DNA from 4 places in the Arthrobacter sp. UYNi723 genome. Region 1 is predicted to be linked to each of the others. Evidence: riboswitches for the same ligand, from Rfam matches in the RefSeq annotation. Region 1 holds a riboswitch; each other region holds the start of a gene.

Region 1 (7,285 bases):
CGCCAGGTTGCGGTGGATCCCGGGTCGCGGGAGGCAGCGGCGCTGGCCATCAGCCGCAAATTCGCAGCCTCCGCCCGGGATGCCTGGATCGTGGCAGGGCGGACCCTGGCACCGGAACGGCGCTCCATCATCTTTGAAGTGGTCACGCGGCTGATCTACCACTCCCTGATCATCTTCTCGCTCTACCTCCTCCTGGCCGGCCACAACCTCCCCGGCGGCGGCTTCGCTGGCGGCCTGACTGCCGGGCTTGCCCTGGCCATCCGCTACCTGGCCGGCGGCCGGTTCGAACTGCGCGAGGCCACGCCCGTCGGCGCCGGAACGCTGCTGGGGATCGGGCTCGCCACTGCGGCGGCATCCGGTGTGGTGCCGCTGCTGCTCGGCGGCCAGGTATTCCAGACCGCCATCATCGAACTCTGGCTTCCGGTGTTCGGGGACATCAAGTTCGTTACGTCCACCATCTTCGACATCGGCGTCTACATTGTGGTGATCGGCCTGGTGCTGGACGTGCTGCGCAGCCTGGGCTCCGAGATCGACGAACACTTTGAAGAGCAGAGAACGGCGCCCGCCGAGGACGCGCCAAGCGACGACGCTCCTGCCGCTGCCGGGGTGCAGGCGGACGTGCAGGCGGACGTGCACGCCAAGGAACCCGTGGGCGTCCACGCCGAAACCACCGCGAAGGGCCAAGGATGAGCGTCAACCTGACCCTGCTGACCGTGATGGGTGCCCTGTATGCGTGCGGCATCTACCTAATCCTGGAACGCAGCCTCACCCGGGTGCTGCTCGGGCTGATGCTGCTGGCCAACGCCACCAACCTGCTGATCCTGGCCACCGGCGGCTATGCCGGCCTGGCGCCGCTGTACAACAAGGACACCGGCGCGCAGGAATACGCGGACCCGCTTCCGCAGGCCCTGATCCTCACGTCGATCGTGATCTCCTTCGCCGTGACGGCTTTTATGCTCGGCATCATCTACCGCACGTGGGTCCTGGCGCGCCAGGATGAGATCCAGGACGACGTCGAGGACCTCCGCGTCGCCGAGACGCCTAGGTTCGACGCCGAGGACGATGCCCCGATTCCGGCCGAGACTTCCGAGTTTCCCCTGACGATGCTTGGCAGCGACGGGAGCTCCGTCTCGGACCACGCCTCGACGTCGGACGGCCCGGATGAGGCCGGTTCCGTCACGGCCGGTGCCAAGGAGATTCCTGCCGCGGATGCCGCCGCTGAAGAGCAACCCGGCTCGCGGAACGTAACCCCTGGTCCCGAAGGAGGTGTGAAGTGAACATCGCAAGCTTTGCCCCGCTCGCCGTCGTACTTCCCATCCTCGGTGCCGCCCTGGCCTTCCTGCTGATCCGGCACTCCAGCGCCCAGCGCGCAGTGAGCATCGCCGTGCTGTCCCTGACGCTCCTGCTGGAGTGCCTGCTGCTGGCCTCCGTGTGGGACGGCGGAACCGCCGCCGTGAACATCGGTGGCTGGCTGCCGCCGTGGGGCATCACGATGGTGGTGGACCAGTTCTCGTCCCTCATGCTCGTGGTGTCCTCCGCTATCAGCCTCGCGGTGCTGGTCTACGCCACCGGGCAGGGCATGGCCGACGGCGACCAGGACGCACCGGTGTCGATCTTCCACCCCACCTACCTGATCCTGGTGGCCGGCGTGTCCAACGCGTTCCTGTCCGGGGACCTGTTCAACCTGTACGTCGGCTTCGAGATCCTGCTTACGGCAAGCTACGTACTGATGACACTTGGCGGAACCGGCCCCCGCATCCGCGCTGGCGTCACCTACGTGGTGGTTTCCGTGGTGTCTTCGGTGCTGTTCCTGATCTCCATCGCCATGGTCTACGGCGCCACCGGAACCGTGAACATGGCCGACCTCGCCATCAAGCTCGCGGACCTGGACGAGGGAACCCAGACCCTGCTGCACGTGATGCTGCTGGTGGCCTTCGGCATCAAGGCGGCCGTGTTCCCGCTCTCGTTCTGGCTGCCCGACTCCTACCCCACGGCGCCGGCGCCGGTCACTGCCGTGTTCGCCGGACTGCTGACCAAAGTCGGCGTGTACGCAATGGTGCGCACTGAAACCCTGCTCTTCCCCGGGGACAGCCTGAACACTCCGCTGATGGTGGCGGCGCTGCTGACCATGGTGGTGGGAATCCTTGGCGCCCTGGCCCAGAGCGACATCAAACGTCTGTTGTCCTTCACCCTGGTGAGCCACATCGGCTACATGGTGTTCGGCCTGGCCATGTCCTCGGTGGCCGGGCTGGGCGCCGCCGTGTTCTACGTGGCCCACCACATCACCATCCAGACGAGCCTCTTCCTGGTCACGGGCCTGATCGAACGCCGCGGCGGCAGCTCCTCCGTGGACCGGCTGGCAGGTCTGGCCAAGCTGTCACCCATCCTGGCCCTGCTCTTCTTTATCCCCGCCATGAACTTGGCCGGAATCCCGCCGTTCTCCGGGTTCCTGGGCAAGGTGGGGCTCATCCAGGCGGGCATCGAACTGGGCACGCCCCTGGCCTACACCCTGGTGATCGGCGGCGTGGTCACCAGCCTCCTGACTTTGCTGGCCGTTGCGAGGGTCTGGAACCGCGCGTTCTGGCGCAAGCCCTCGGACGCTGAGCACCCGGACCCGGTCCTGCTGGCCGAGCTTAAGGACTCTGATACCGGCAGCCGGGCCGGCCGCAAGAACGTCACGCTGCTGCCCCGAACCATGGTGGGCTCAACCTTGGGCCTGGTGATCCTGGGCGTGTCACTCACGGTCTTCGCGGGCCCGCTGTTCACCGTCTCGGACCAGGCCGCCCACGAAATGCTGGACAGGTCCGCCTACATCCAGGCCGTACTGGGCGAGGACACGCAAGTTCCCCCGCTGGCCCTGAAAGACGGAGGGGGCAAATGAGCCGCCGCCGGATTTCCCTGCGCCAGGAACTGCCCCTGCTGGTATGGCTGGTGATTGTCTGGGCTGCCCTGTGGCAGGACTTCAGCCCCGGCAACCTGCTCTTCGGCGCGTTGCTGGCCGTGCTCGTGGCCCGGATGTTCTACCTGCCGCCGGTGGAACTCAGCGGCCGCTTCAACATTCTGCACGCCGTGCCATTTGCCCTGCGTTTCCTGGGCAGGGTGGCGGCTGCCAGCATCGAGGTCATGTATCTGGCGGCTGTCCGCGGCCCGAAGGTGATCAACGCCGTCGTCGCAGTCCCGTTGCGAAGCCATCAGGACCTGATGGTCACCGCCACCGGGCACGTGATTTCGCTGATCCCGGGCTCCCTGGTGGTGGAAGTGGACCGGTCAACGTCCACCCTGTACCTCCACGCGCTCAACGTCAGCAGCCCGGATGAGGTGGAGAACCTGCGCAAGGAAGTCCGCTCCATCGAAGCGGGCCTGATCAGGATCATGGGCACCCGCGAAGAACTCGAAGCAATCCGGCAGGAGGCCGCAGCATGATGCAGACCGTCCTGGCTGTCACGGCAGTCATTCTTTCGCTGGCAGCGGCAGGCGCCATCATCAGGATCTCCCGCGGCCCGTCGCTGCTGGACAGGGTCCTGGCCTCCGACGTCCTGCTCGCGATCCTCGGCGCTGCCCTGTGCATCGATATGGCCGTCAACCGGCACCTGAACAACCTGATGCTGCTGGTGGCGCTGTCCGTGGCTGGCTTCATCGGTTCGGTGACCGTTGCGCGCTTCGTGGCCGACCGGCGGGAGCAAGCCAATGAGTCCTGAGGCCAGCGTGGTTGATAACGTCATCGATACTGTGTCGGCGGTGTTCCTGGTGGTGGGTGCCCTTATGTCGCTCGCCGCCGCCGTGGGCCTGCTCCGCTTCCCGGATCTGCTGAGCCGGATGCACGCGGCCACCAAGCCCCAGGTGCTGGGCCTGTTCCTGCTCCTGGCGGCCATCGGCCTGCAGCTGCGCACCTGGTGGGTGTGGCCGGTGCTGCTGGTGGCCTGGATTTTCCAGCTGCTGACCGTGCCGGTTTCCGCCCATATGGTGGGCCGCGCCGGTTACCGGACCAAACACCTGCACCGCGAGCTGCTCAGCTCCGATGAACTCGAAGCCGTGGTTCAGAAGGCGGCGCAGTCCGCCCGGGATGAGTCATCCCGGGATGACGAGTCCGATGGCGGCCGGCGGGACTGAGCGTCACGCGCAGCCCCCAGCGTCCCGTGTAGGTTTTTTGTCCAGATAATCGTATATCTCGGCCGGTTCGGGCCGATTATCTGGACGAAAACTCCGGGGTGGTGATGCGGCTAGACGATGTCCTGGGACTTGGCGAAGCGGGTGATGGCCCGCTGCGTGCCACGGTTGGCGAGCACCTGGATGATAGTGCTGACCGAGGCCGAAATGAGCGCGAACGTCAGCGCCGAGCGAAGGCTCGTGGGGGTGTCTTCATCCCTGCCGGTCGGGGGCTTCCGGCCGGTGGACTTTTCCCATACGGTATTGACCATCTTGGTGCCGACGAATCCGGCGCCGAGGCTGATTGCAGTGCCGAGCAGCTTGATGAACAGGTTCATTCGTTGAACTCCTTGTGAGCGGATCCGGGACTGCCTTAGCCTAACCCGGCCGCATCGACTCCAGAATCTCCCGCAAGGCCTCCACCACGAGATCATGGTCCTGCTGCTGGGGCAGGCCCGAGACCGTCACTGTGGCCACTGCACCCACGCCGGTGACGTAGACCGGGAAGCAGCCGCCATGCGGGGCGTAGGTGGACTCATCGAACCAGCCGTGGTCCTCGATCCGGCCGCCGTGCAGCCGGCCGCGGAGGCCCACCAACAACGACGGGATCTCATACCTGGCGGCGGTGCGCTGCTTCGCCCGGATCCAGCGCTCGTTGTCCGGGGTGGCGCCGTCCAGGGCCACGTGGAAAAGGACCTGGTCACCCTTGGTGATGTCGATCGCGATGGGCAGCTTTCGGCTCTTGCCCAACTCCACCAGGAGCAGCCCGAGGTTGAGGGAGTCGTCCTTGCTGAAATGCGGAAACTGCAGCTCGTTGATCTCGGCTTCGATCCGAGCAATCAGGGCCTCAAGCAGCCCCGCCGGCTGGGGCACCGTCGAATCGGGATTGAACGCAGTCACAGTCGGATTGTTGGCAGTCATGGCCCACAATCTACCCCGCCCGCGGTGTAAACTGGATCACGCCCATCAGGGCAGATTTATTACGACAGGGGAGCGCCGCCGTCGGACATCACTGGCATTGCCAGGGAACCGCAGGTGGGCGCTGAGAGTGCGGACAGCCGCAGACCCTCGAACCTGATCCGGTTAGTACCGGCGCAAGGGAGTCGAGTTCTCGAAGTGTCCGGAAACGGCGGCAGCGCCGCACGCCGGGGCACTTTCCCCTCCTGTTCCTCAGGAGGACCGAATGACAACTGCAGCATTCAAAAAGACCGGCAACACCTGGCGCGTTGTGGACATCGTGGTGGCGGCGCTCATCGCCATCACCGGCGGCGTGATCTTCTGGGCCTGGTCCCAGGGCGCCGGCATCGTCTCCGCCCCCATGAACGCCGTTTACCCCCCGCTGACCGGCCTGATCGCCGGCGGCTGGATGATCCCGGCAGTGCTGGGGATGCTCATCATCCGCAAACCCGGCGCGGCGCTCTTCTGCGAAGCGGTGGCCGCCACCGGCGAACTCATCATGGGCTCGCAGTACGGCGCCACGGTGCTGATCTCCGGACTCCTCCAGGGCCTGGGCGCCGAACTGGTGTTCTTCCTGCTGGTGTACGGCAACTTCCGGTTCAAGTCCTTCCTGCACCAGAAGTACAACCTCATCGCCGCACTGCTGGCCGGTGCCGGGGCGGGCCTGTTCTGCGGCCTCAATGACTCCTTCCTGCCGTGGGGCTGGAACATCGCCTACGAGCCCGGCGACAAGCTCGCGTACATCGTGTTCTGCACCATCTCCGGCGCGGTCATTGCGGGTGCGCTGTCCTGGATCGCCACCCGCGGCCTGGCCAAGACCGGCGTGCTGAGCTCGTTCGCGTCCCGGAAGGCAGCGTCGGAGCCCGTCTTCAACTGATGACCGCTTCCGACGCCGGCGCCTCCGCAGTGCGCCCCGCCGCGGTATCCGCCCGTGGCTGGGGCTGGCGGCATTCCGGACGTTCCGCGCCCGCCGTCCACGGGCTCGACCTCGACATCGCTCCCGGCGAGCGGGTGCTGCTGCTGGGCCCGTCGGGCGCGGGCAAGTCAACGCTGCTGCACGCGCTCGCGGGGGTGCTTGGGGATGAAGGGGACGACGCCGATGAGACCGGTTCGCTGCTGATCGACGGTGTGGTGCCTCGCGGGCAGCGCGGCCGCTCCGGCCTGATGCAGCAGGACCCCGAAACGCAGGTGGTCCTCTCCCGCTTGGGTGACGACGTCGCCTTCGGCGCCGAGAACCTCGCCGTGCCGCGGGACGAGATCTGGCGGCGCGTCCACGAGGCGCTCGACGACGTCGGGCTGCGAAGTGCCGGGGGCGGCGGTTTGAACGCCGACGGCGGCGCTGGTGCCGGCGGGCTCCCGCTGGACCACCCGACGTCGGCCCTGTCCGGCGGGCAGAAGCAGCGCCTGGCGCTGGCCGGGATCCTCGCAATGCGGCCCGGGCTGATCCTGCTGGATGAGCCCACCGCAAACCTCGATCCCGCCGGCGTGCTGGAAGTCCGCGACGCCGTGGGCCGCTGCCTGGACAAAACCGGAGCCACACTCGTTGTGGTGGAACACCGCGTGTCCGTCTGGAAGGACCTGGTGGACCGGATTGTGGTGCTCCAGCCGGGCTCGGTTGCGGGCTCCGCTGGAAGTTCCGCCGCCACGTCCGCAGTCCTGCTGGACGGGCCGCCGGACCAGGTGCTTGCGGAGGCACGGGACATGCTGATCGGCGCGGGCGTCTGGGTGCCGGGCTATGTTCCGGCAACCCGTCGCCGCGTGTCCGCAGGCTCCGGTGACCTGCTGCTGGCTGCCGAGGACCTGGCCGTCTCCCGCGAGCGTCCGAGGCGCCGCGGCTTCCGGACCATCCCGCCCGTGCCGGTGCAGCAGGGCATTACCGCCCAGGTCCGTTCCGGCCAGGCACTCACCGTCACGGGGCCCAACGGCGCCGGCAAGTCAACGTTTGCGCTGACGCTCGCCGGGCTTCTGGCGCCGGTGGCGGGGAAGGTGTCCGCCGCCGTCGAGCTTTCCGAGGGGGCCGGGATCGATCCCTTCAAATGGAAAGCCAACCAGCTGATTTCTCGCATCGGAACCGTGTTCCAGGAGCCCGAGCACCAGTTCGTCACCGGCCGCGTGCTGGACGAACTGATGTTCGGCCCGCGGCATCTGGGCCATGGCGAGGAGCGGGTTGATGAACTGCTGG
Region 2 (7,285 bases), on a different contig from region 1:
CAGGCCGAGTGGAACGCGTCGCACGGGGACACCCCGGAAGCCTCGTAGAATTGTCCCGAAACCACCCATTACGCATTGGAGCAGCTATGACCATTGAGCGCACCCTGGTACTGATCAAGCCCGACGGCGTTGCCCGCAACCTCAGCGGCGCCATCCTGGGCCGCATCGAGGCCAAAGGCTACACCCTCGCCGAACTGAAGAAGGTTGACGCCAGCCGGGAACTGCTGGAGCAGCACTACGAAGAACACGTGGGCAAGCCGTTCTACGAGCCCCTCGTTGAATTCATGCTCAGCGGACCGGTGGTGGCCGCGATCTTCGAAGGTCACCGCGTCATTGAAGGCTTCCGGTCACTGGCCGGTACTACGGATCCCACCACTGCGGCTCCCGGCACCATCCGTGGCGATTTCGGCCGCGACTGGGGCCTGAAGGTCCAGCAGAACCTGGTCCACGGCTCCGACTCCATGGACTCGGCCGAGCGCGAAATCAAGATCTGGTTCCAGGACTAACGTCCACCCGCGAACAGCGCGAACGGACACTTGAGGCCCCGGGAAACCGGGGCCTCAAGTGTCCGTTCGCGCTTGTCCGTTGGTGCTTTTTGTGCGTTTTGTGCGGGGTTCGGGTTAGAAGCCCGACGTTCCGGCAAACACCTGGATGAAGGCGAAAAAGATGGTGGCGATGACCGCCACGTACAGCAGCGCGGTGATGATCCAGCCCGATTCGCCCAGCACCCGTGCCGCACCTGTCGGGACAGGGATGATGCCGTGGACGACGTTGCGGATGGTTACCCAGACGAAGAGCGGGATCATCGCGGCCCAGACGATCATGCAGAACGGGCACAGGATGTGGATGTCGTAAAGTGCCTGGTACCAGAGCCACACCACAAACGCGAAGCCGAGCGTCACGCCGGCCTGGAGTCCTGCCCAGTACCAGCGTGCGAACGTGGCGCCGGAGAGCAGGGCCATGCCCACTGTGATGATGACGGCGAACGCGACGATGCCAATAAACATGTTGGGGAACCCGAACGCCGAGCTCTGCCACGTCTGCATGACCTGGCCGCAGGAGATCCACGGATTAACGTCGCAGGCCGTTACGTGATTCGGGTCCTCGAGGACGGCGAGCTTTTCCAGGACCAGCGTTCCCGAGGCCAGCCAGCCGATGGCGCCGGTGATGACCATCAGCCAGCCGAGGGGCCGGTTACGTGCCATCGGCGGCACAGTCCCGGGCGTGGCGGGCAACGGCTCCGCGGCAGGGGCTGCAGCCGGCGTGTCGGTGCCGTGGGAGGAAATGCTGGGCATGGTGTGTGGCGTCCTTTGCTTCGGGTGCTCCTTGCCCCGATTGTAACGCCGGTGACTGGAAGAAGCACTCAGTCAGCGCCCTCACGTCCTGATCCGTTGCCCCTGGTTCCGCCGTCTTTCAGCCCGGGTGTGAGAGAATGAACATGGCTGGAGGCCGACCCACATTCGGACTCCGGTCCGGTGGCTTGTTTCAAGACCGCCAATGATGAGCAGGGCAGGCTTCGGATTCTCTGATCCGGCTTCCCGCAATTCCATTGGTCGGCACCTGGTTGTGGCGTGTAGAACAACGGGTTTCAGGACACAGCCGACGGCTCCCACGGGCTGCCGCACCCCTCTGCCGGTGCGAACCTGGGAGTATCCACTTGACTTCTGTCAACGCCTGCGGGTTTTGACAATATGTGCCCCAATGGGTGCCGGATGTGGCGGTACGTCAGGGGCAGGAGTGTTGCCACATATGGAAAACGAACAAGCACCAGCCGTTAATGATGAAGCCGTCGCCGAGGCTGCGGTAGCGCCCAAGAAGGTCACCCGGACGCGTCGGAAGGCAGTGCCGAAGGCCGCAGAGGCCGTACCGGTGAATGACGCCGCCGAAGCTGAGCCTGCGACGGATACCGCTCCGGAACCCAAGACGCCGGTTCGCCGGACCCGCGCACGTAAGACGGTGGTCGCCGCCGAACCCTTGCCGGCCTTCGCTGCTGAGGTTCTGGAGGCACCTGCCGCCGTTGTTACCGAGACCGTCGTAAAGCCCGCCGCCGCCGTCGAACCCGAGACCGAAACCGCAGCCCCTGAGGCTGCAGCGGAGACCAAGCCTGTCCGCCGCCGCCGCGTGGCCACGCGCAAAACTTCGGCCCCCGACGTAGCTCCCGCGGCCGTCGACCAAACGGCTCCGGAACAGGCAGCCACTGAAACTGCGGCAACGCCGGCCCCGGAAGCAGGGGAAGTCGCCGCTGCAGAGGCCGCCGCGCCCGCAGCAGCCGCCGTCGCCCCCGTCAACGCTGCCCCGGTCAACGCTGCCGCCGCGCCGGCTGAAGAACCGGCTGCTGCTGCTGAGACTGCCAGCCCGTTCAGTTCACTGTTCCTTGAGCCGGCGTCCACCACATCGGTGCTTTTCCAGGCCCCCGACCTCAGCACCGTGGTCCGCCCCGCGCCGGTTGCTGCCGTGGTTGAAGAGCCGGAAGAGGACGACGTCGAAGAAGGCGAAGCGGACGACGCCAACGGCCGCCGCAGGCGCCGCAGCCGTGGTCGCCGTGGTCGCAGCCGCACAGGCGAAAGTGATGCTGACGGTGATAGCGAAGGCGACGAAGGCGCAGCCGAAGAAACCGATGAGGCGTCCGCCGGGCAGGCCGATGAGGGCGTGACGTCCCGTCGTCGCCGTCGCCGCCGCCGTGGCGACCAGGATCTGGAACTGACCGGAGGAGAAGGCGACGACCCGCCCAACACGGTGACCCGCGTCCGCGCGCCGCGCGCCGCGACCGAAGCGCCGGTCAACAACCGCGTCACGTCCGTCAAGGGCTCCACCCGCCTCGAAGCCAAGAAGCAGCGCCGCCGCGAATCCCGCGACACCGGCCGCCGCCGCACCGTCATCACCGAGGCCGAGTTCCTGGCCCGCCGCGAATCAGTTGACCGGCAGATGATCGTCCGCCAGCGCGACGACAGAATCCAGATCGGCGTCCTCGAGGACGGCGTCCTGGCCGAGCACTTTGTCTCCAAGACCCAGCAGGACTCCCTGATCGGCAACGTCTACCTCGGCAAGGTGCAGAACGTCCTGCCGTCCATGGAAGCGGCGTTTGTTGACATCGGACGCGGCCGCAACGCCGTCCTGTATGCCGGTGAAGTGAACTGGGAAGCCGTTAACCTCGAAGGCAAGCAGCGCCGGATCGAAAACGCGCTCAAGTCCGGCGACACCGTCCTGGTCCAGGTCACCAAGGATCCCGTGGGCCACAAGGGTGCACGCCTGACCAGCCAGATCTCGCTGCCCGGCCGCTACCTGGTCTATGTGCCCGGCGGCTCCATGACCGGAATCTCCCGCAAACTGCCCGACGTCGAGCGCAACCGCCTCAAGCGCATCCTCAAGGACCGCCTCCCGGAGCACGCAGGCGTCATCGTCCGCACCGCTGCCGAGGGCGCCTCGGAAGAGGAGCTCACGCACGACATCAACCGGCTGCGCGCGCAGTGGGAGGGCATCGAAAGCCAGTCCACGTCCACCAAGATCCTCGCGCCGGAACTGCTCTACGGCGAACCTGACCTCACCATCAAGGTGGTCCGTGACGTCTTCAACGAGGACTTCTCCAAGCTGATCGTCTCCGGTGAAGAGGCCTGGGACACCATCGAGGCCTACGTCACCTACGTGGCCCCGGACCTCGTGGGCCGCCTGGAAAAGTGGACCAAGGACCAGGACATCTTCGCTGCGTGGCGGATCGATGAGCAGATCCACAAGGCCCTGGAACGCAAGGTCTTCCTGCCTTCGGGCGGCTCGCTGGTCATCGACCGCACCGAAGCCATGACCGTGGTGGACGTCAATACCGGCAAGTTCACCGGCAGCGGCGGCAACCTCGAGGAAACCGTCACCAAGAACAACCTCGAGGCAGCTGAAGAAGTGGTCCGGCAGCTCCGGCTCCGCGACATCGGCGGCATCATCGTCATCGACTTCATCGACATGGTCCTCGAATCCAACCGCGACCTGGTCCTCCGCCGCATGGTGGAATGCCTGGGCCGCGACCGGACCAAGCACCAGGTGGCCGAAGTGACCTCGCTGGGCCTCGTGCAGATGACGCGCAAGCGCATGGGCACCGGGCTCCTGGAAGTCTTCGGGGAGCAGTGTGAAACCTGTGCAGGCCGCGGAATTGTCACCCACGACGACCCCGTGGAACACCGCCGAGCCAACATCGTAGCCGCGGAGCACCACCTGCAGCGGGTTGACAGCCGCCCCGAAGCCCAGCGCACCGATAGCGTGCGGACTGACAGCCAGCGCCCGGACAGCCAGCCGGGTGGCCGCACTGACCGGAAGCGCCGCCGCGGACGGGGCGGCCAGCCGCTGGAAATGGCACCGGCAGCTCCGGTGCAGATCCACCCGGAACCCAGTGACGCCGAGCGCCATGCGAAGGCGGAGGCCACGCGGGCAGCGCTTGCGAACATTGCGGCCGCAGCCCACGCTGCGCACCTGCACGACGACGAGGTGGCTCACGCATCAGCTGCCGCGGGCCGGCAGCCTGCGGCTCCGGTGCCGGCTCCGGTTGGGCAGTCCGAAACAGACTCCAACGGCCGCCCGGCCGCAGTGCTGACATTCGGCGGCGAGCAGGTGGTGCTTCCGTTCGTTGCGCACCACGATGACCAGCCGCACGCACCTGCCCTGACACTGGACCGCCTCGCGGAGGCCTTCGCCCACCTTGGTGAGCCGGCTCCTGTAGCGGAAAGCACGCCGTCGGCAGTCCAAGCAACTGAAAGCCGGGCGGCCGAACCTGCCCGCCAGCAGCAGCCAGCCGCGGCGGAGAAGGATTACTCCGACCACACCGAGGAGCCCCGCGCCCGCCGTCCCCGGCGGAACCGGAGTGCCAGCCGTGCCCAGGGCGCAGCCAACGCCACGTCCGTAGAGCATCACGAAGCCGCTCCGGCGGCTGCCGCCGGACACACCCACGCCGCCAAGGCGCCGGAGCCCGTCAAGGCTCCTGTGGCTGACAAACCGGTTGCCGCCAACGCGCCCATCATCCTGGGCGTAGGAGTTCCGGCCTCGGAGCTCTGACCAAGCAGTAGGGCAAGCCAATACAACGGCGCCCGGACGTGCCTGTGAATCACAGGCTGCGTCCGGGCGTCCGGCGTTAAGTCGCGAGGAACGCTAGGCTGGTGACTGACACGGGGTGCCGCGCAGAGAGCCGGCTGAGATCCACACCCGTTGAACCTGTCCGGTTAGCACCGGCGAAGGGATGTCTCCTTTGGCTTCAACTTCTGTCCTTCCCCCTGCAACACCCGTGGCGGCTCTGCCGGAAACCACAGCAACCCGGGCTGAGGTCCGGCCCGCACCAGGCCGCTCTTCTGCGGTCCAGATGCTGCGTGACGTTCCGCGGGTGCTGTCCATTGCCGGATCGGACCCTTCAGGGGGCGCGGGCGTCCAGGCCGACCTCAAAAGCATTGCTGCCCTTGGCGGCTACGGCATGGCGGCCATCACCGCGCTGACGGTCCAAAACACCCAGGGGGTCCAGGCGGTTCACGTCCCGCCTGCGTCCTTCCTGGGCCAGCAGCTCGATGCCATCAGCGATGACATCACCATCGACGCGGTCAAGATCGGCATGCTGGGCGACGCTGCGGTGATAGGCGTGGTCCGCGACTGGCTGGAAATGGTGCGTCCCGCCGTCGTCGTTCTTGATCCGGTGATGGTGGCCACGAGCGGCGACCGGCTGCTGCAGGAGTCTGCCGAGGCGGCCCTGCGGGAGCTGCTCCCGCTCGCGGACCTGATCACCCCCAACCTGGCCGAACTGGCCATCCTGGTGGGGGAGCCGCAGGCGAGGGAATGGCACGACGCGCTCGGGCAGGGGCAGCGGTTGTCCGCCGCGACCGGTGCCACCGTCCTGGTCAAGGGCGGCCATCTCGACGGCGGTGCGTGCCCGGATGCCCTGGTCAACGCTGCCGGGCTCCTCGCCCAGGAGGTGGTGGAGGTAATGGGGGACAGGATCCCCACCCGCAACAGCCACGGCACCGGCTGCTCGCTGTCATCGGCCATGGCCACGGCTCACGCCCGGCTGGGGGACTGGGAAGCCGCATTACGGCAAGTGAAGCCCTGGCTGGTGGGCGCGCTGCAGGCCGCTGACCAACTTGAGGTGGGCGCGGGCAACGGCCCCATCAACCACTTCCACCACATGCAACAGGTTCCGGCAGCCGGCGAGTTCGCGCAGACGCTGCGCCGGGCGTCGGAGCCGGATCTTGCAGCCATCTACGGGCTGGATTTCATCCGCGACCTGGCGGCCGGCACATTGGCTGAGGAACAGTTCGCCTATTACCTCGCCCAGGACGCCATCTACCTCAACGGCTATTCGCGGGTCCTCGCCCGGGCCAGCGCGCTGGCGCCCACGGAAGCCGCCCAGCTGTTCTGGGCAAAGTCGGCCCAGCAATGCCTAGAGGTCGAGTCCGAACTACACCGCACGTGGCTAAGCACCAGGACTGTGGACTCAGTCCTTGGACCTGTCACCAAGTCCTATGTGGACCACCTGCTGGCGGCCTCGGCCTCCGGCAGCTACGCGGTCCTCGTGGCGGCTGTACTGCCGTGCTTCTGGTTGTATGCCGAAGTGGGACAGACCCTCCACGCGGAGTTCGTGGCTGCGGGTGCACCGGCAGTACATCCTTATGCCGACTGGCTTCGGGCCTATGCTGACGAGGACTTCGCCCAGGCCACCCGCGAGGCGATCGCCTTGGCTGACGACGCCGGCCGGAGTGCATCCGCGGATGAACGGGCGGCAATGCTCGTGGCTTTCAGGCAGTCGTGCCGGTTCGAGGTGGAATTCTTCGACGCGCCGCGAATTCATTCCTGACAGGCTACGGCCCGTGCGGCCTGTACGATAGTCAGGCACGGTTTTGGATTGTCAGTGCAGTACCTGCTTGTGGGTCCTATCACAGACAACCTGCCGTAACCAGCCTCATTTGCGGCCGAAGGCAAAATTAGCGTATTCTAGATCTTCGGTGCTTACGCCAACACTTGGGTTACGACCCCACGGCGTTGAGGCACAGCGAGAACCCAGCCAATTATGGAACAGGGTTCAGCACGCAAATTTAGTAATAAACGTCGAGAGAAGTGAGTTCCCAAGTGGTGTACGCGATTGTCCGCGCAGGCGGCCGCCAAGAGAAGGTTTCCGTTGGAGACTTCGTTACCCTGAACCGCGTCCCCGGTGGAGCCGGCAGCACCTTTGAGTTGCCCGCACTGCTCCTGGTAGACGGTGACAAAGTCACCTCTGCTGCTGCGGACCTGGCCAAGGTAACGGTTACGGCTGAGATCCTCGAAGACC
Region 3 (7,285 bases), on a different contig from region 1:
TCTCGAGACATTCAACAAGACCTTCGCGGACGCCGTGGCACGCGTGATTGCCGAAGACACCAAACTCCCCCCCCTGGAGGCGCAGCTTCTGGGACGCGGCCTGGCCGGAATGGCCCAGGTCAGCGCGCGTTACTGGCTGGAAACGGACGGCAACCTGGACCTCGATGTGGCCAGCGACCTCATTTACCGTTTAGCTTGGCGCGGAATCTCGCGCTTCCCCAAAGAGTCCTAGACTACAAATAAGAGAACCCAAGAAACTTTGATTGGCTGGGAGGCCCCCTTTTGGAAATTAAGATCGGCATTCAGAACATTGGCCGCGAAATCATCCTGGAATCAGCTCAGGACGCTGACACTGTAGCCACGGTCGTTGAAGAAGCCATCACCAAGGGCACCGAACTGCGCCTCAAGGACGACAAGGGACGCATCATCATCGTTCCCGGCAGCGCCCTGGGCTACGTGGAAATCGGCGCCGAAGAGGCCCGCAAGGTCGGTTTCGGCCAGTTCTAGCACGTCCGCGGCCAACCGCCCTGGCGGTTGGCCGCTGCTTTCCGAGGAGATCCCATGCTTTCACTGACCATCGTTGTCCTGGTCACAGCAGCCGCAGGCTTTATTGTCTGGGCCAATGACAAGCGCCACACCCGATACGGCACAGGGTTGCCCGCAGGGGTTGCCGTTGTGGTGGGTGCGGTCAGCTGGATCATCTTCATCGCGGCAGGCTTTGGCTACCAGCCGGGCCTGACCTGGATTCCGTGGATCCTGCCCATGGCACTCGGCACCGCCGCTGCGGTCGGGACAGTCATCTACCTGGGTCGGACCCGGGCAAGTCACGATACGCAGCGGCTGACTCAGGCGCTCAAGATGTAGCAAGGACGATGCCTTGAGTACCGGTGACCACCACCCAGCAGGGTGGTGGTCACCGTCATTTAACTCACCGGCTGGGCGGTGGCTCCGAGCCGTGCCGCAGCCGCACTCACTGCCGCTGCAGCAGCGGCATCCCGCTCAGTGACCTCGCCGCCGGCGTCGTGGGACGTGTAGCGGAGATGGACCTTGTTGTAGCGCCACTCAAGGTCCGGATGGTGGTTCTGCTGTTCCGCGAGGCGTCCGACGGCGGCAATCAGCTCCAGTGCGGCGGCCGCCGTCGGCGTTTTATAGACAGTGACCAGCCCGCCCAGCCGGTACCTCCAGTCGGGCAGCGCCTCGAGGACGGCGTCGATCCGCTCCCTGGTGAGTTTGTGTTCCTTGCCGGCCACAGCGGCCTCCTTGGCTCGTCCGGTGAGCCGCCCCGGCAGGCCGAGGGCGCCAGGCCTGGAGAAAACGGCCTAGAGAAACTCTGCCCGGCCTTCCATGGCCGATGACGCCAGGGCGTGCTCGCGGCGCGGAATCCTGCCGGCCGCTTTCGCCAGCCTACCGGCGATGACGGCGTGTTTGAAGGCCTCCCCCATAAGTGCCGGGTTCTGCGCACGCGTGACTGCCGTGGCCAGCAGCACAGCATCACAGCCAAGCTCCATGGCCAGGGCGGCGTCGGATGCCGTGCCGATGCCGGCGTCCAGCACCACGGGCACCGAGGCGCGCGAGACGATCAGTTCGATGTTGTGTGGATTCAGGATTCCCAGGCCGGTGCCGATGGGAGCTCCGAGCGGCATGACCGCGGTGGCACCCAGGTTTTCCAGCCGCAGGGCCAGGACCGGGTCATCGTTGGTGTAGGCGAACACTTTGAAGCCCCGGTTTACAAGCTGTTCCGTAGCATCCACGAGCTCCACCGCGTCCGGCAGCAGGGTCTGTTCGTCGGCGATGACTTCCAGCTTGAGCCAGTCGGTTTCCAGCGCTTCGCGGGCCAGTTCCGCCGTCATGACCGCGTCCCGGGCGGTGAAGCAGCCTGCGGTGTTGGGCAGGATCCGGATCCCGTGGTTCACCAGGAGCTGGAAAAGGGAACCAGATTCGGCCGGCGAATAGCGCCGCATGGCCACCGTGGTCAGTTCGGTTCCGGACGCCAGCAGGGCAGCGCCCAGCCCGTCGAGGCTGGGGGCTCCCCCGGTGCCCATGATGAGGCGGGAGCCGAGCTCGACGCCGTCGATGACCAGCCGGTCAGTGTCCTCGGGCCGGTTCTGTGTGCTGATGTTGCTGGTTACTGTCATGGTGTCAGCCTCCCTGGACTGCTGTGACCAGTTCGACGTCGTCACCTTCGGCGAGCGCCGTGACGAACCACTGGCTGCGGGGTACTACTTCGGAGTTATGGGCGACGGCGACGCCGAGTTTCTGCCCGTCTGTCGCCTGGCCGTTGGCCGCGAGGGGACGGCCAGTGATCTGGCTGATGAGGGTGGTGATGGACGCGTCGTCCGCCACGGAATGGCGCGAGCCGTTGAGGGTGATGTTCATGCTGATTCCTTCTGTGTGTCGAGGTCCTTCGTGCTGCTGATGTCCTTACGCGGCGACTGTGTACCGGCTACGTGGTGCTTTCCTGAAAAGCGGGCCGGGCTGAGGGCCCCCCATCGGGGGTCCGACCGGCCGTCCAGCAGGTCCCGGCAGATGGCCGCCGCCGCCGGAGCAAGCAGCACTCCGTGGCGGAAAAATCCGGTGGCAACAATCAAACCGGCAATGTTCGCTGTGATCCCCGTCCTTGGTGCGGAAGCCCGTACGCGGCCGAGGAGAGGGGCGTTGTCCGGGGTCGCCGGCCTTGCCCGTGCCGTGCATTCCAGGAGTTCCAGCTCCGAGACGGCCGGCACCAGGACCTGGGCGTCACGCAGCAACTGGTACACGCCGCCGGCCGAGACAGCAGCGTCGCCCGTCCCGGCGAGCGCATCTTCTCGCTGCGTTGCCCCGATCACCACCGTGCCGTCCTGCCGGGGAACGATGTAGACCGGCACGCCATGGACCATTCCACGGACCGTCGAGGTGAGGAGCGGACGCAGGTGCCCCGGAACAGCAAGGCGCAGGATGTCACCGTAGACGGGCCGCAGGGGCAGGTGCAGTCCAACCGGGAGGCCATCCAGCGACCCCGCCTGCAATCCGTTGGCCACGATGGTCTCCCCGGCCCGGACACTTCCGCCGTGGGCGAGCCTCACCCCAGTGACGCGGCCGTCCTCCCAAAGAAGGGAAGCAGCCCGTTGGTCAACGGCGAATCCCCCGCGGGCACCTGCCACGGCCGTTCCTGCTCCCGGTTCGTGGACGGCCAGGACTTCCTGGAGGCACGCCACCAGTTTCCGTGGATCCACCTGGTGGTCGGCGGGGATGTCCAGGGCGCAGGATATGGCCGGGCTAAGCAGGGATTCCCTCGTCCTGGCCTCACGGACAGTCAGGGGTTCCACCACCAGGCCGCTGGCCTGCTGCACGGCCCGGAGGTCCATCAGCGCGCGGCGGTCCGCAGCGTCCGCACCGATGGCGAGCGTCGGCGTCGTCAGATATCCGGTATCGCCAGCCCCGGCCAGGGCGAGGTCCGCCGCAAAGGCAGGCCACAGGCCGGAGGATGCCAGCATCAGCTCAAGGAGGTCTTCCTCCTGGTAGTGCAGTTCGCTCACAGGGGCCAGCATGCCGGCGGCTGCCCAGCTGGCGCCGTTCCCGGGCGCGTCATCGATCAGCACGACGGAACGGCCGGATCGCCGGGCCTCCCAGGCTATGGCGTGGCCGATGACTCCGCCGCCGATGACGGCCACGTCGGCGTGCAGGACGGCCGGGCTGGCTGATGCGGTCTCGGGTGGGCTGCTTATTGCGGGGGGCATATGTTCCTTCCCTACGCCGGTACTAGCCGGATCAGGTCAAGCGGTCGGCTCTGACGCCCTCTCAGCCCGGCCGCTTTGTGACGGCTGCAACGGGCTCCCGCAGTACCCGCCCAGTTTAGGGGACTTAGGCTGGTTTCCATGAACGCGCAATCCTTCGCCGCTGCAGGCACGCCCTCCGCCCCCTCCGCCGCTCCCGAATCCTTGACCGGAACAGACCCCGCCGGCGGCATAAACACCGGCCTCCCGCACAGCGCCAGGCTGTACCTGTGCACCGACGCGCGCCGGGACCGCGGGGACTTTGGCGAGTTTGTGGACGCGGCGTTTGCCGGCGGCGTGGACATCATCCAGCTCCGGGACAAGGCGATCGAGGCGGCGGAGGAGCTGGAGCTGCTGGCCGTGCTTCAGGCCGCGGCCGAACGCCACGGAAAGCTGTGGTCCGTCAACGACCGTGCCGATATCGCGCTACTGTCCGGCGCCCCCGTCTTCCACATCGGGCAGAAAGACCTGCCGGTCGCTTCCGCCCGCACGCTCCTCGGCCCACCCGCAGCGATCGGCCTTTCCACGCACACCGCCGAGCAGATCGAAGGCGCCATCCGGCTGTCCGGTGGGCTGCCTGCCGAACACGGCCTGGACTACTTCTGCGTAGGACCGGTCTGGGCCACGCCCACCAAACCCGGCCGGGCCGCCGTCGGCCTTGACCTGGTGCGGTACGCGGCCGAAGCAGTCCGCGCTGCCGGTGGCACCCAGGCCACGCTGCCCTGGTTTGCCATCGGAGGCATCGACCTCGGCAACGTGGAGCAGGTGGTGGAGGCCGGCGCCGGCAGGATTGTTGTGGTGCGTGCCATCACCGAAGCCGCGGACCCTTCAGCGGCGGCCGCGGCACTCCTGGCGGCCCTGGACGCGGGCGCGTCCTGACAATCCCCCGCGTGGCGAACGGCCGGCGTGCACGATCCGTGGAAATCGGGCTAACCTGACTTTCGTGTCACATCATAGGTTGGCCCCCAAAGTCCACGAGCAGACCAACGACCTCGCGGCGGCGCTGAGCGCCCTGCGCACCGAGCTGGAACTGCCGGGGCCCTACCCGGCGGAGGCGGTCCGGGACGCGGAAGCGGCAGTGGCCGCACACGAGTTGCCGGGCGCTGACCTGACGGACGTGGACTTCCTCACCATCGATCCGGCGTCGTCCACTGACCTGGACCAGGCGCTGTTCATCGAGCGCGCGGGTACTGGCTACCGGGTGCTCTACGCCATCGCTGACGTGCCGTCCTTTGTCCGCCCCGGCGGCGGACTGGACGCGGAGACCCGGCGCCGCGGCCAGACGTTCTACGCCCCTGACGGCCGTATCCCGCTGCACCCGGAAGTCATCAGCGAAGGTGCCGGCAGCCTCCTGGCCGGACAGCTGTGTTCCGCCTACGTGTGGGAGTTCGGGCTGGACGACGCCGCGCAGGTCTCCACTGTGAGCGTCCAGAGGGCCACCATCCGCAGCCGTGCCAAGCTGAGCTACAAGGGGGTCCAGGCCGAATTCGACGCCGGGACGGCCGGTCCTGTCCTGCAGCTCCTGAAGGAAGTGGGGCTCAAGCGCGTTGAACTGGAGCGACAGCGCGGCGGCGCCAGCCTGAACATGCCGGAGCAGGAAATCGTGCAACTGCCCGACGGCGGCTACCGGATTGCCGCTGCACCGCAGCTGCCGGTGGAGGACTGGAACGCCCAGATCTCCCTGATGACGGGGATGGCGGCGGCAAACCTGATGTTGGCGGGAAAAGTGGGCATCCTGCGGACCATGCCCGCGCCGGATGAGCGCTCCCTGCGTCACTTCCGCCTCCAGACCGAGGCCTTGGGCAAGCCGTGGGACGGCAAGATCAGCTACGGCGAATACCTCCGCAGCCTTGATCCGACAGAGCCCCGGCAACTGGCCATCCTGCACTCCGCCGGTATGCTGTTCCGCGGCGCCAGCTACACGGCGTTCGACGGCACAGTCCCGGAAGACGCCATCCAGTCCGCCATCGGCGCCGCCTATGCCCACACCACAGCACCACTCCGACGCCTTATCGACCGCTTTGTCCTGGTGATCTGCGAAGCCCTGAGCAACGGCAAGCCAGTACCGGACTGGGCGCGGGAAGCCCTGCCGTCCCTGCCGGAGATCATGGCCGGATCCGACCAGCTGGCATCGCGGATGGAACGCATGGCGCTGGACACTGTGGAGGCCGCGCTCCTGGTCAACCATGTGGGCCAGGAATTCGATGCGATCGTGATCTCCGGCTCCAAGCCGCAGAAGGACAACGGCAACGGCAACGGGAAAAACGGCAACGGCACCAAGAACGGTGCCGCAAAAAACGGGAATGGCCCCTCGGGGATCATCCAGATCGCCAAACCCGCCGTGACGGCCCGGTGCGGCGGCGACCTGGAATCCGGCACCAAGGTGCGGGTCCGCCTGATCTCCTCCGATATCGCCGCCCGCGAGGTCCACTTTGAGTTGCTGGCCTGAATGATTTCCGCGCTGCCTGATCGGCCCAAAGCCGGGATTCAGGGTCCGTGCGGCTAGACTGAAGAAGTAGATATGGATGCCCGGTCGTTGATTTCCTTGATTTGAATTCAACAAGCCCGCCCCTACGCGATCTTGAGATGCACCCGTTGGTCACCAGTGCCAGCATTTTGATAGCCCGCGATCGGCTTCCACTGGATTTGCTTGCGCGCCAGAGCGTGCTCCGGAACGGCCACGTTGGCCGGCCCGTTGAGCAGGCAGCGCCAATGCCCAAATGAATAAGGAAACTCCCCTGTGAGTGAATTGCATACCCACCAGATCCTGACTGACGACTCCGGCATCGAGACGATCGAACCCGAAGAAACCATCATCTCGGACGAGAAGCCGCACGAGATCGAGGAGAAATCCTTCGCTGACTACAACGTCCGCGCCGACATCGTAGAGTCCCTCGCCGACGCCGGGATCACCCACCCCTTCCCCATCCAGGCCATGACCCTGCCGGTGGCGCTTTCGGGCCACGACATCATCGGGCAGGCCAAGACCGGCACCGGCAAAACCCTCGGCTTCGGCATTCCCGCGCTGCAGCGCGTGGTGGGTCCGGACGACGCCGGCTACGACAAGCTCGCCGTTCCGGGTGCACCTCAAGCCCTGGTCATCGTGCCGACGCGCGAGCTGGCCGTCCAGGTGGCCAATGATCTCCAGAACGCATCCCGCAAGCGGAACGCCCGCATCACCACCATCTACGGCGGCCGTGCCTACGAGCCCCAGGTGGAAGCCCTGCAGAACGGCGTCGAGGTGGTCGTCGGAACCCCCGGCCGCCTCATCGACCTCTACAAGCAGAAGCACCTCGTCCTCAAGAACGTCAAGATGGTCATCCTTGACGAGGCCGACGAAATGCTGGACCTCGGCTTCCTGCCGGACGTGGAAACCCTCATCGCCGGTACCCCTGCAGTCCGCCAGACCCTGCTGTTCTCCGCCACGATGCCGGGCCCTGTCATCGCCATGGCCCGCCGCTACATGACGCAGCCCACCCACATCCGGGCCGCTGATCCGGACGACGAGGGCCTCACCAAGCGCGACATCCGCC
Region 4 (7,285 bases), on a different contig from region 1:
GGGTCCGCCACTGTTCCGGCGTCCAGGCATCGGAGCCGGCGCCCACCAGGGTCAGGCCATCGGCGCGGCCGCTCGCCACCAGCCGGGCCAGTCCCGGGAGCAGAAGGCGGCCGGTCAGATCACCTGAGGCACCCAGAATGAGCAGGGTTTTTACACTTGTTTGGCTCGTCACCCTGCCAGCATGCCATCCGGCAAGCCGGCTTGGTACCCTAGATAGTCGAGTCCCCCCTGTAAATCCACTGAAAGAAGTGCGCGGCGCGTGTTCAATTCACTCTCTGACCGGTTGACAGCAACCTTCAAGAATCTCCGTGGCAAGGGCCGCCTCACTGAGGCGGACGTTGATGCCACAGTCCGGGAGATCCGCCGCGCCCTCCTCGATGCCGACGTCGCCGTTCCCGTGGTGCGTGAGTTTACGGCCCGCGTCCGCGAGCGTGCCCTCGGGGCAGAGGTATCGGGGGCGCTGAACCCGAGCCAGCAAATCGTCAAGATCGTCAATGAGGAGCTCGTTGAGATCCTCGGTGGCGAGACCCGCCGCATCCGCCTGGCCAAGACCGGCCCCACCATCATCATGCTGGCCGGCCTCCAGGGTGCCGGTAAGACCACCCTCGCGGGCAAGCTCGCCAAATGGCTCAAGGCCCAAGGCCACAGCCCCCTCCTGGTGGCATGTGATCTCCAGCGGCCCAATGCCGTCACGCAGCTCCAGGTTGTCGGCAACCGCGCCGGCGTGCCCGTTTTCGCACCGCACCCCGGAGCCACCTCGGAACTGGAGCACCCCGCCGGTGACCCGGTCGCCGTCGCCCGCGCCGGCGTCGAGGAAGCGCGCCAGAAGCTGCACGACGTCGTGATTGTCGACACCGCCGGGCGCCTCGGTGTTGACGCCGAGATGATGGAGCAGGCGAGCGAGATCCGCCGCGCCATCGTCCCCAATGAAGTGCTGTTCGTGATCGACGCCATGATCGGACAGGACGCCGTGAACACGGCTGTGGCGTTTGACGAGGGTGTGAACTTCACCGGCATCGTGCTGTCCAAGCTCGACGGCGACGCCCGCGGCGGTGCCGCACTGTCGGTTGCGTCGGTCACCGGTAAGCCGGTTATGTTCGCCTCCACCGGCGAAGGCGTGGATGACTTTGAGCTGTTCCACCCGGACCGCATGGCCTCCCGCATCCTGGACATGGGTGACGTCCTCACCCTGATTGAGCAGGCCGAGAAGAACTGGGACAAGGACGAAGCCGCCCGGATGGCGAAGAAATTCGCCGACCAGGAAGACTTCACCCTGGACGACTTCCTCTCCCAGATGCAGCAGATCCGCAACATGGGCTCCATGAAGAAGATGCTCATGATGATGCCCGGAGCGCAGAACATCCGCGAGCAGCTGGAGAACTTTGACGAGCGCGAGATCGACCGGGTCGAAGCGATCGTCCGTTCCATGACGCCGCACGAACGCGTCGCCCCGAAGATCATCAACGGCTCCCGCCGGGCACGCATCGCCAGAGGTTCAGGCGTGCATGTCTCCGAGGTCAACGGCCTGCTGGAGCGCTTCGGCCAGGCCCAGAAGATGATGAAGAAGATGGCCCAGGGCGGCGGTATGCCGGGAATGCCAGGGATGCCCGGCATGGGCGGCCCCGGCGGTGCGCGGAAGGGCGGCAAGAACGCCCCGAAGAAGAAGGCCCGCTCAGGCAACCCTGCCAAGGCTGCCCAGGAGCTCAAGGATGCCGAGGCCCGGCGGGCCGGCGCGGCGAAGGCTCTCCCCACGGGGGCAGCGTTCGGCCAACAGGGCGGCGACTTCGACCCTTCGCAGTTGAACCTGCCCAAGGGATTCGACAAGTTCCTCGGCAAGTAACCACCCTCCCGACTGGGTAGCAGCAGGTGTCTTTTTGAGCACTCATAACGACATTGACTGCTACCCAATTGGGATGTCTGCACCGTGGAATAGGGTTGGGTCATGTTCAAACAGCGCGTAGTGTTCGTGCACGGCGCCGGACCTTTCGGTGCGGCGGCGTGGCTGCGTCAGCACGGAATGGCGCTGACGTACGACGCCCTCTTCCTGCGACGGCACGGCTTTGATCCGGTGGCTGAACCCGTGGAGTCCTCGTTCGCTGAAGACACCGCCATCATCCTGCGCTCACTTGCGGATGACGGCCGCGGGGCCGCCGGGGGCCATGTCGTCGCCCACGCCGAGGGCGCCATTGCGGCCATGATGGCCGCCGTCGAACGCCCCGATCTGGTGTTTTCCCTCACGCTGGTTGAACCGGCATGTTTGTCCCTGACCGCCGAACTGCCGGCCACGTCTGCCTACATGGCCCTGATGCAACCGCTGTTCGACGTCCGGCACCAACTCAGCGATGAAGACTTCCAGCGGGAGTTCGTCCGGAGAATGTTCGCGGCGGACCTGCAGGAGCCCGCCACGCCGGAGGAAAAACGGTCGGCGCGCCGGCTCCGGTTGCAGGCGCCGTCGTGGGAGGCCCAACTCCATATTGTTCCGGGCGTCCCCACCATGGTCCTGACGGGTGGGTGGGAACCGCTCTATGAAGAGATCGCTGGATATCTGCAGGAAACCGGTGCCCTGCACCGCACTGCTGCGGGAGGACACCGGCCCCAGGACTCAGCCGAAGGTGACCGTGCCATCCGGTCCTTCATCGCCGACGTCGGCAGGTCACGCTCAGTTCAGGCTTCCTGAGCCGTCAGCTCCCGGCTGGGATCCGAAGCTCGGGGAGATAGACCTTCCCGCCGGCGGCCAGGAACTCCGCACTCTTTTCGCGCATCCCGCTGTAGGCTTCGGCGATGGCCGCCTGCGAATCGGCGGAACCGTATTCGTCCCTAATGTCCTGGCTGATCTTCATGGAGCAGAACTTCGGGCCGCACATGGAGCAGAAGTGGGCGGTTTTGGCCGGTTCGGCGGGCAGCGTCTCGTCATGGAAGGCCTCCGCCGTGACCGGGTCCAGGGACAGCGCGAACTGGTCGCGCCAGCGGAACTCGAACCGGGCCTTGGACAGGGCATCATCACGTTCATGGGCGCCGGGGTGGCCCTTGGCGAGGTCGGCTGCATGGGCGGCGATCTTGTAGGTGATCACGCCGGTCTTCACGTCGTCCTTGTTCGGGAGGCCAAGGTGTTCCTTGGGCGTGACGTAACAAAGCATGGCCGTGCCGTACCGGGCGATTTCGGTGGCGCCGATGGCGGACGTGATGTGGTCATAGCCCGGGGCGATGTCCGTGACCAGCGGCCCGAGTGTGTAGAACGGGGCGCCCTTGCAGAGTTCCTGCTGGCGTTCCACGTTCTCCCGCACCAGGTGGAACGGGACGTGCCCGGGACCTTCCACCATGACCTGCACATCGAATTCCCACGCCCGCTGGGTCAGTTCAGCCAGGGTGTCGAGCTCGGCGAACTGGGCCGCGTCGTTGGCGTCCGCCGTCGCTCCCGGGCGCAGTCCGTCGCCCAGGGAGAACGCGACGTCGTACTTGGCGAAGATCTCGCACAGGTCGTCGAAGTGCGTGTACAGGAAATTCTCCTGGTGGTGGGCCAGGCACCAGCCCGCCATGATCGCACCGCCCCGGGAGACGATGCCGGTGACGCGGTTGGCCGTCAGCGGCACGTAACGCAGCAGCACACCGGCGTGGATGGTCATGTAGTCCACGCCCTGCTCGCACTGCTCAATGACCGTGTCCCGGAAAATTTCCCAGGTCAGAGCATTGGCCTCGCCGTTGACCTTCTCCAGCGCCTGGTATATCGGCACTGTACCGATGGGCACGGGGGCGTTGCGGATGAGCCATTCGCGGGTGGTGTGGATGTCATCGCCGGTGGACAGGTCCATCACGGTGTCGGCGCCCCACTGGGTGGCCCACTGGAGTTTGTCCACTTCCTCGGCAATGGAGCTGGTCACCGCGGAGTTACCGATGTTCGCGTTAATCTTCACCAGGAAGGCCTTGCCGATGATCATCGGTTCGGATTCCGGGTGGTTGATGTTGTTGGGGATGATGGCCCGTCCGGCCGCCACTTCGCTGCGGACCAGTTCCACGTCGCAGTTCTCGCGGAGGGCAACGAACTGCATCTCGGGGGTGATGACACCCTGCCGCGCGTAGTGCATCTGGGTGACGGTCCGGCCGTCGACGGCGCGGCGGGGCACCGGCTGTGCACCCTTCCACTCTGCGGAGGCTGCGCCTCGGCGCACCGCCGACTTGCCGTCGTCGAGCAGGTTCCGTTCCCGTCCGCTGTAGGGCTCGGTATCGCCGCGGGCGGCGATCCACTCCGAGCGGAACGGGTTGAGGCCCACCACAGGATCGCTGCCCGGACCGGCCGTGCGGTAGGTCCGGAAAGGCCCGTTCGCCTCGCCGTTCGGCGACGGTTCCAGCGCGATCTCCGTCACGGGAACCCGGATCCCGGTGGCCTCATCGGTGATAAACGCCAGCGAGTGGGACTTCAGCGACTGGGTTTCAGGCTGGAGCGTTTGATCCACGTCGGTTTCATTTTGGACGGGGATCAGCTGTGTTTCTTGTGTATTCAATGAATACTCACTTCCTTCGCCGGCATTACCCGGACAGGTTCAACGGTCGCAGGCTGCGTCGGCCCGATCTCAGCCCGTGCAAGGGCTCCCGTGTGGTCAAGTCGAAGCTACCACAGGCCGAGGGTGGACTGGTGACAGCAATCACGGGAAAGCGGTCGCAATCAGTCTGCTCCGCCACTTGAATTAAATTGAAGCTTCAAGTAAATTAGAACCATAGCCGCTTTCATCCGAAGGCCAACGGACCGGGAGTTTTCAAATGACTGCAGAAGCCACCAGCCGGGATCTCCTTCCTGCCGACCTCTCCATGGGCACCGTAATGCTCAAGGTGGGCGACGTGAAGCTGATGACCGACTACTACCATCGTGCGCTCGGCCTGGAGGTCGTCGCAGAACAGGACGGCGGCGTCTATCTTGGCCGCCTTCAACGCCCGCTGGTGCATCTCGCGGCCGCCCCGTCCTTGAATCTGCCTGGCAGGGGAGAGGCCGGGCTGTTCCACACCGCACTGCTCTTTGGCGACCAGGCGTCGCTGGCGGCCACGGTAGCCACCGCCGCCCAGTACGAACCCCGGTCCTTCACGGGCAGCGCCGACCACCTCGTCAGCGAGGCCTTCTACTTCAATGACCCCGAAGGCAACGGCGTCGAGCTGTACTGGGACAGGCCCCGCGAAAACTGGTCCTGGAACGGGAAGGATGTAGTGATGGACAGCCTGGCACTGCCGCCGCAGCGCTACCTCGAGCAGCACCTGACCCAGGAATCCGTGGCCGGCCAGCGGGCCAGCGAAGCCGGCGTGGGCCACGTCCACCTCCAGGTGGGCGACGTCCAGTCAGCGCACGATTTCTACGTGGGCACGCTGGGCTTCGAAAAGACCGCCGGCTGGCACGGGCAGGCGCTGTTTGTCTCCGCGGGCCGGTATCACCACCACATGGCCATGAACGTCTGGAACAGCCGCGGAGCCGGTCCCCGCAAGGACACCCTGGGCCTCGGCGAAGTGCTCATCGAGGTCCCTTCCGGGGATGACGTCGGAGCGCTCGCCGACCGCCTGAAGGTCGCCGGTGTAGCCTCGCACCACACGGGCGCCGAGCTTCGCTTCGAGGACCCGTGGCGCAACAGTATCCGTGTCGCCGTCCGCTGAGTGCGGACGCCAAATGTGCGGCCTGCCTTGTACTAGGCTGATTCTGAACGGCCGGGGCGGCACTTGCTGCTGCCCTTCCAGGCCGCACCGTCGACGGAATGAGGGCTGTTCCCATGGGCTTCACTGAAATTTTTGTTTCCACTCACGATGCCGCGCTGAAGCGGGCGGACGTCCTGGATGCAGGCGGCTCCCCGGCGGGCCAGGCCCTGCGGATTCCCGGAATCAGCGATTTCGAAATCGAGCAGCTTGGCGATCTTGCCGGTGTTGCGGTGCACGCCGGTGGCGCGGACTACGAACTGGCCATGGTTGACGTGGCCAGTGATTCCCTCCTCGGGGTTCCGCCGGCCATGGTGCGTGCGCTGGCGGATCTGCTCAGCTACGAGACTGAAGGTGAAGGCAATGTCCTGGACGACGTCGCTGAAAAGTGGGCCGCCCAGGATGACATGCCGTTCGGCGTGGCCGAGGCCCGGACGTATGTCCAGCAGTTCGCTGAGCTGGCCAACTCCGTCGATGACGCCGCACGCACAGGGGTGTATGTCTGGTCGTCGTAGGCCGGCCGTGGCCCGCCGGGTCCGCGCGGCTGCCCCATCCCGACGTGTCAAGTCGAAATCCGGACGCTGATCTGGCACAATAAACAGGTACTCGATCTGCGTGGCCCCTCTCTCCGCGTCCGGATCCTGTCCTTCGAACCCTCAAGTATGGCCCGCCCCACGGGTGCAGAACGTCGGTTCACCCCTTTTCTGAAACAGGAGTGACCACAAAAGTGGCCGTAAAGATTCGCCTTAAGCGCTTTGGCAAGATGCGCGCACCGTACTACCGCATCGTCGTCATGGACGCACGCTCCAAGCGTGACGGCCGTGCCATCGAAGAGATCGGCAAGTACCACCCCACCGAAGAGCCCTCATACATCGAGGTGGACACGGACCGTGCCCAGTACTGGCTCGGCGTCGGCGCACAGCCGTCCGAACAGGTTGCCGCGATCCTGAAGATCACCGGTGACTGGCAGAAGTTCAAGGGCCTGCCGGGCCAGGAAGGCACCCTGAAGACCAAAGCTCCGAAGGCTGCCTTTGTTGCCCCGGAAAAGGGTTCCGTGATCATCCCGGAAGCCATCACCAAGAAGTCGAAGCAGTCTGACGCAGCCGAGGCCCCGGCCGAGGCAGAGACCACCGAGGCTGAGTAGATTGCTGGCAGAAGCGCTCGAACACCTCGTCCGGGGAATCGTTGATTCGCCGGAAGATGTCAAGGTCAGCTCGAAGAACAACCGCCGCGGGGACACCCTCGAGGTTCGTGTTCATCAGGATGACCTGGGACGGGTGATCGGCCGCCAGGGCCGCACAGCACGGGCATTGCGCACCGTTGTGGCGGCACTGGCAGACGGCGAGCCGGTCAGGGTCGACGTCGTCGACACCGACCGCCGCCGCTAAGCGCTCGGCAACATCAGTTTTTTGCTCCGGCCCTTCCACCAGCAACGGTGGAGGGGCCGGAGTGCTTTCACCACATCGCCCAATCCCGGCACGATCACAGACAGAGGAACAGATGCAGCTTCAGGTGGCACGAATCGGCAAACCGCATGGAATCCGCGGCGAAGTGACGGTCCAGGTGCTGACCGACGCTCCGGGGGACCGGTTTGTTCCCGGTACCGAGTTTGTGGTGG

The links. A riboswitch is a leader RNA that binds a small molecule or an ion and turns the genes downstream of it on or off. The one in region 1 is predicted to bind thiamine pyrophosphate.
Region 2: it holds a riboswitch for thiamine pyrophosphate, as region 1 does, so the genes downstream of both, thiD (bifunctional hydroxymethylpyrimidine kinase/phosphomethylpyrimidine kinase) here and ACVWY0_RS05020 (ECF transporter S component) in region 1, are expected to answer to the same signal.
Region 3: it holds a riboswitch for thiamine pyrophosphate, as region 1 does, so the genes downstream of both, thiO (glycine oxidase ThiO) here and ACVWY0_RS05020 (ECF transporter S component) in region 1, are expected to answer to the same signal.
Region 4: it holds a riboswitch for thiamine pyrophosphate, as region 1 does, so the genes downstream of both, thiC (phosphomethylpyrimidine synthase ThiC) here and ACVWY0_RS05020 (ECF transporter S component) in region 1, are expected to answer to the same signal.

What each region holds. Positions count from the first base shown of each region.
Region 1 covers NZ_JBSRZM010000004.1:168,222-175,506, reverse strand. Annotated here, with positions in the region: gene ACVWY0_RS05060 (Na+/H+ antiporter subunit A) at 1-690, shown strand, start outside; gene ACVWY0_RS05055 (Na(+)/H(+) antiporter subunit C) at 687-1,277, shown strand; gene ACVWY0_RS05050 (Na+/H+ antiporter subunit D) at 1,274-2,881, shown strand; gene ACVWY0_RS05045 (Na+/H+ antiporter subunit E) at 2,878-3,423, shown strand; gene ACVWY0_RS05040 (MrpF/PhaF family protein) at 3,420-3,698, shown strand; gene mnhG (monovalent cation/H(+) antiporter subunit G) at 3,688-4,110, shown strand; gene ACVWY0_RS05030 (DUF4235 domain-containing protein) at 4,221-4,484, opposite strand; gene ACVWY0_RS05025 (heme-degrading domain-containing protein) at 4,525-5,067, opposite strand; TPP riboswitch at 5,124-5,265, shown strand; gene ACVWY0_RS05020 (ECF transporter S component) at 5,330-5,980, shown strand; gene ACVWY0_RS05015 (ABC transporter ATP-binding protein) at 5,980-7,285, shown strand, end outside.
Region 2 covers NZ_JBSRZM010000011.1:98,956-106,240, reverse strand. Annotated here, with positions in the region: gene ACVWY0_RS10810 (DUF4233 domain-containing protein) at 1-48, shown strand, start outside; gene ndk (nucleoside-diphosphate kinase) at 87-506, shown strand; gene ACVWY0_RS10800 (vitamin K epoxide reductase family protein) at 621-1,295, opposite strand; gene ACVWY0_RS10795 (Rne/Rng family ribonuclease) at 1,750-5,034, shown strand; TPP riboswitch at 5,136-5,233, shown strand; gene thiD (bifunctional hydroxymethylpyrimidine kinase/phosphomethylpyrimidine kinase) at 5,216-6,814, shown strand; gene rplU (50S ribosomal protein L21) at 7,087-7,285, shown strand, end outside.
Region 3 covers NZ_JBSRZM010000001.1:43,322-50,606, reverse strand. Annotated here, with positions in the region: gene ACVWY0_RS00265 (TetR/AcrR family transcriptional regulator) at 1-232, shown strand, start outside; gene ACVWY0_RS00260 (DUF3107 domain-containing protein) at 283-507, shown strand; gene ACVWY0_RS00255 (hypothetical protein) at 562-864, shown strand; gene ACVWY0_RS00250 (4a-hydroxytetrahydrobiopterin dehydratase) at 924-1,250, opposite strand; gene ACVWY0_RS00245 (thiazole synthase) at 1,320-2,135, opposite strand; gene thiS (sulfur carrier protein ThiS) at 2,140-2,376, opposite strand; gene thiO (glycine oxidase ThiO) at 2,373-3,716, opposite strand; TPP riboswitch at 3,707-3,827, opposite strand; gene thiE (thiamine phosphate synthase) at 3,855-4,631, shown strand; gene ACVWY0_RS00225 (RNB domain-containing ribonuclease) at 4,696-6,201, shown strand; gene ACVWY0_RS00220 (DEAD/DEAH box helicase) at 6,493-7,285, shown strand, end outside.
Region 4 covers NZ_JBSRZM010000001.1:373,385-380,669, forward strand. Annotated here, with positions in the region: gene ACVWY0_RS01695 (glucose-6-phosphate dehydrogenase) at 1-172, opposite strand, end outside; gene ffh (signal recognition particle protein) at 260-1,840, shown strand; gene ACVWY0_RS01705 (alpha/beta hydrolase) at 1,943-2,677, shown strand; gene thiC (phosphomethylpyrimidine synthase ThiC) at 2,682-4,451, opposite strand; TPP riboswitch at 4,494-4,601, opposite strand; gene ACVWY0_RS01715 (VOC family protein) at 4,756-5,631, shown strand; gene ACVWY0_RS01720 (hypothetical protein) at 5,745-6,182, shown strand; gene rpsP (30S ribosomal protein S16) at 6,395-6,811, shown strand; gene ACVWY0_RS01730 (RNA-binding protein) at 6,813-7,055, shown strand; gene rimM (ribosome maturation factor RimM) at 7,168-7,285, shown strand, end outside.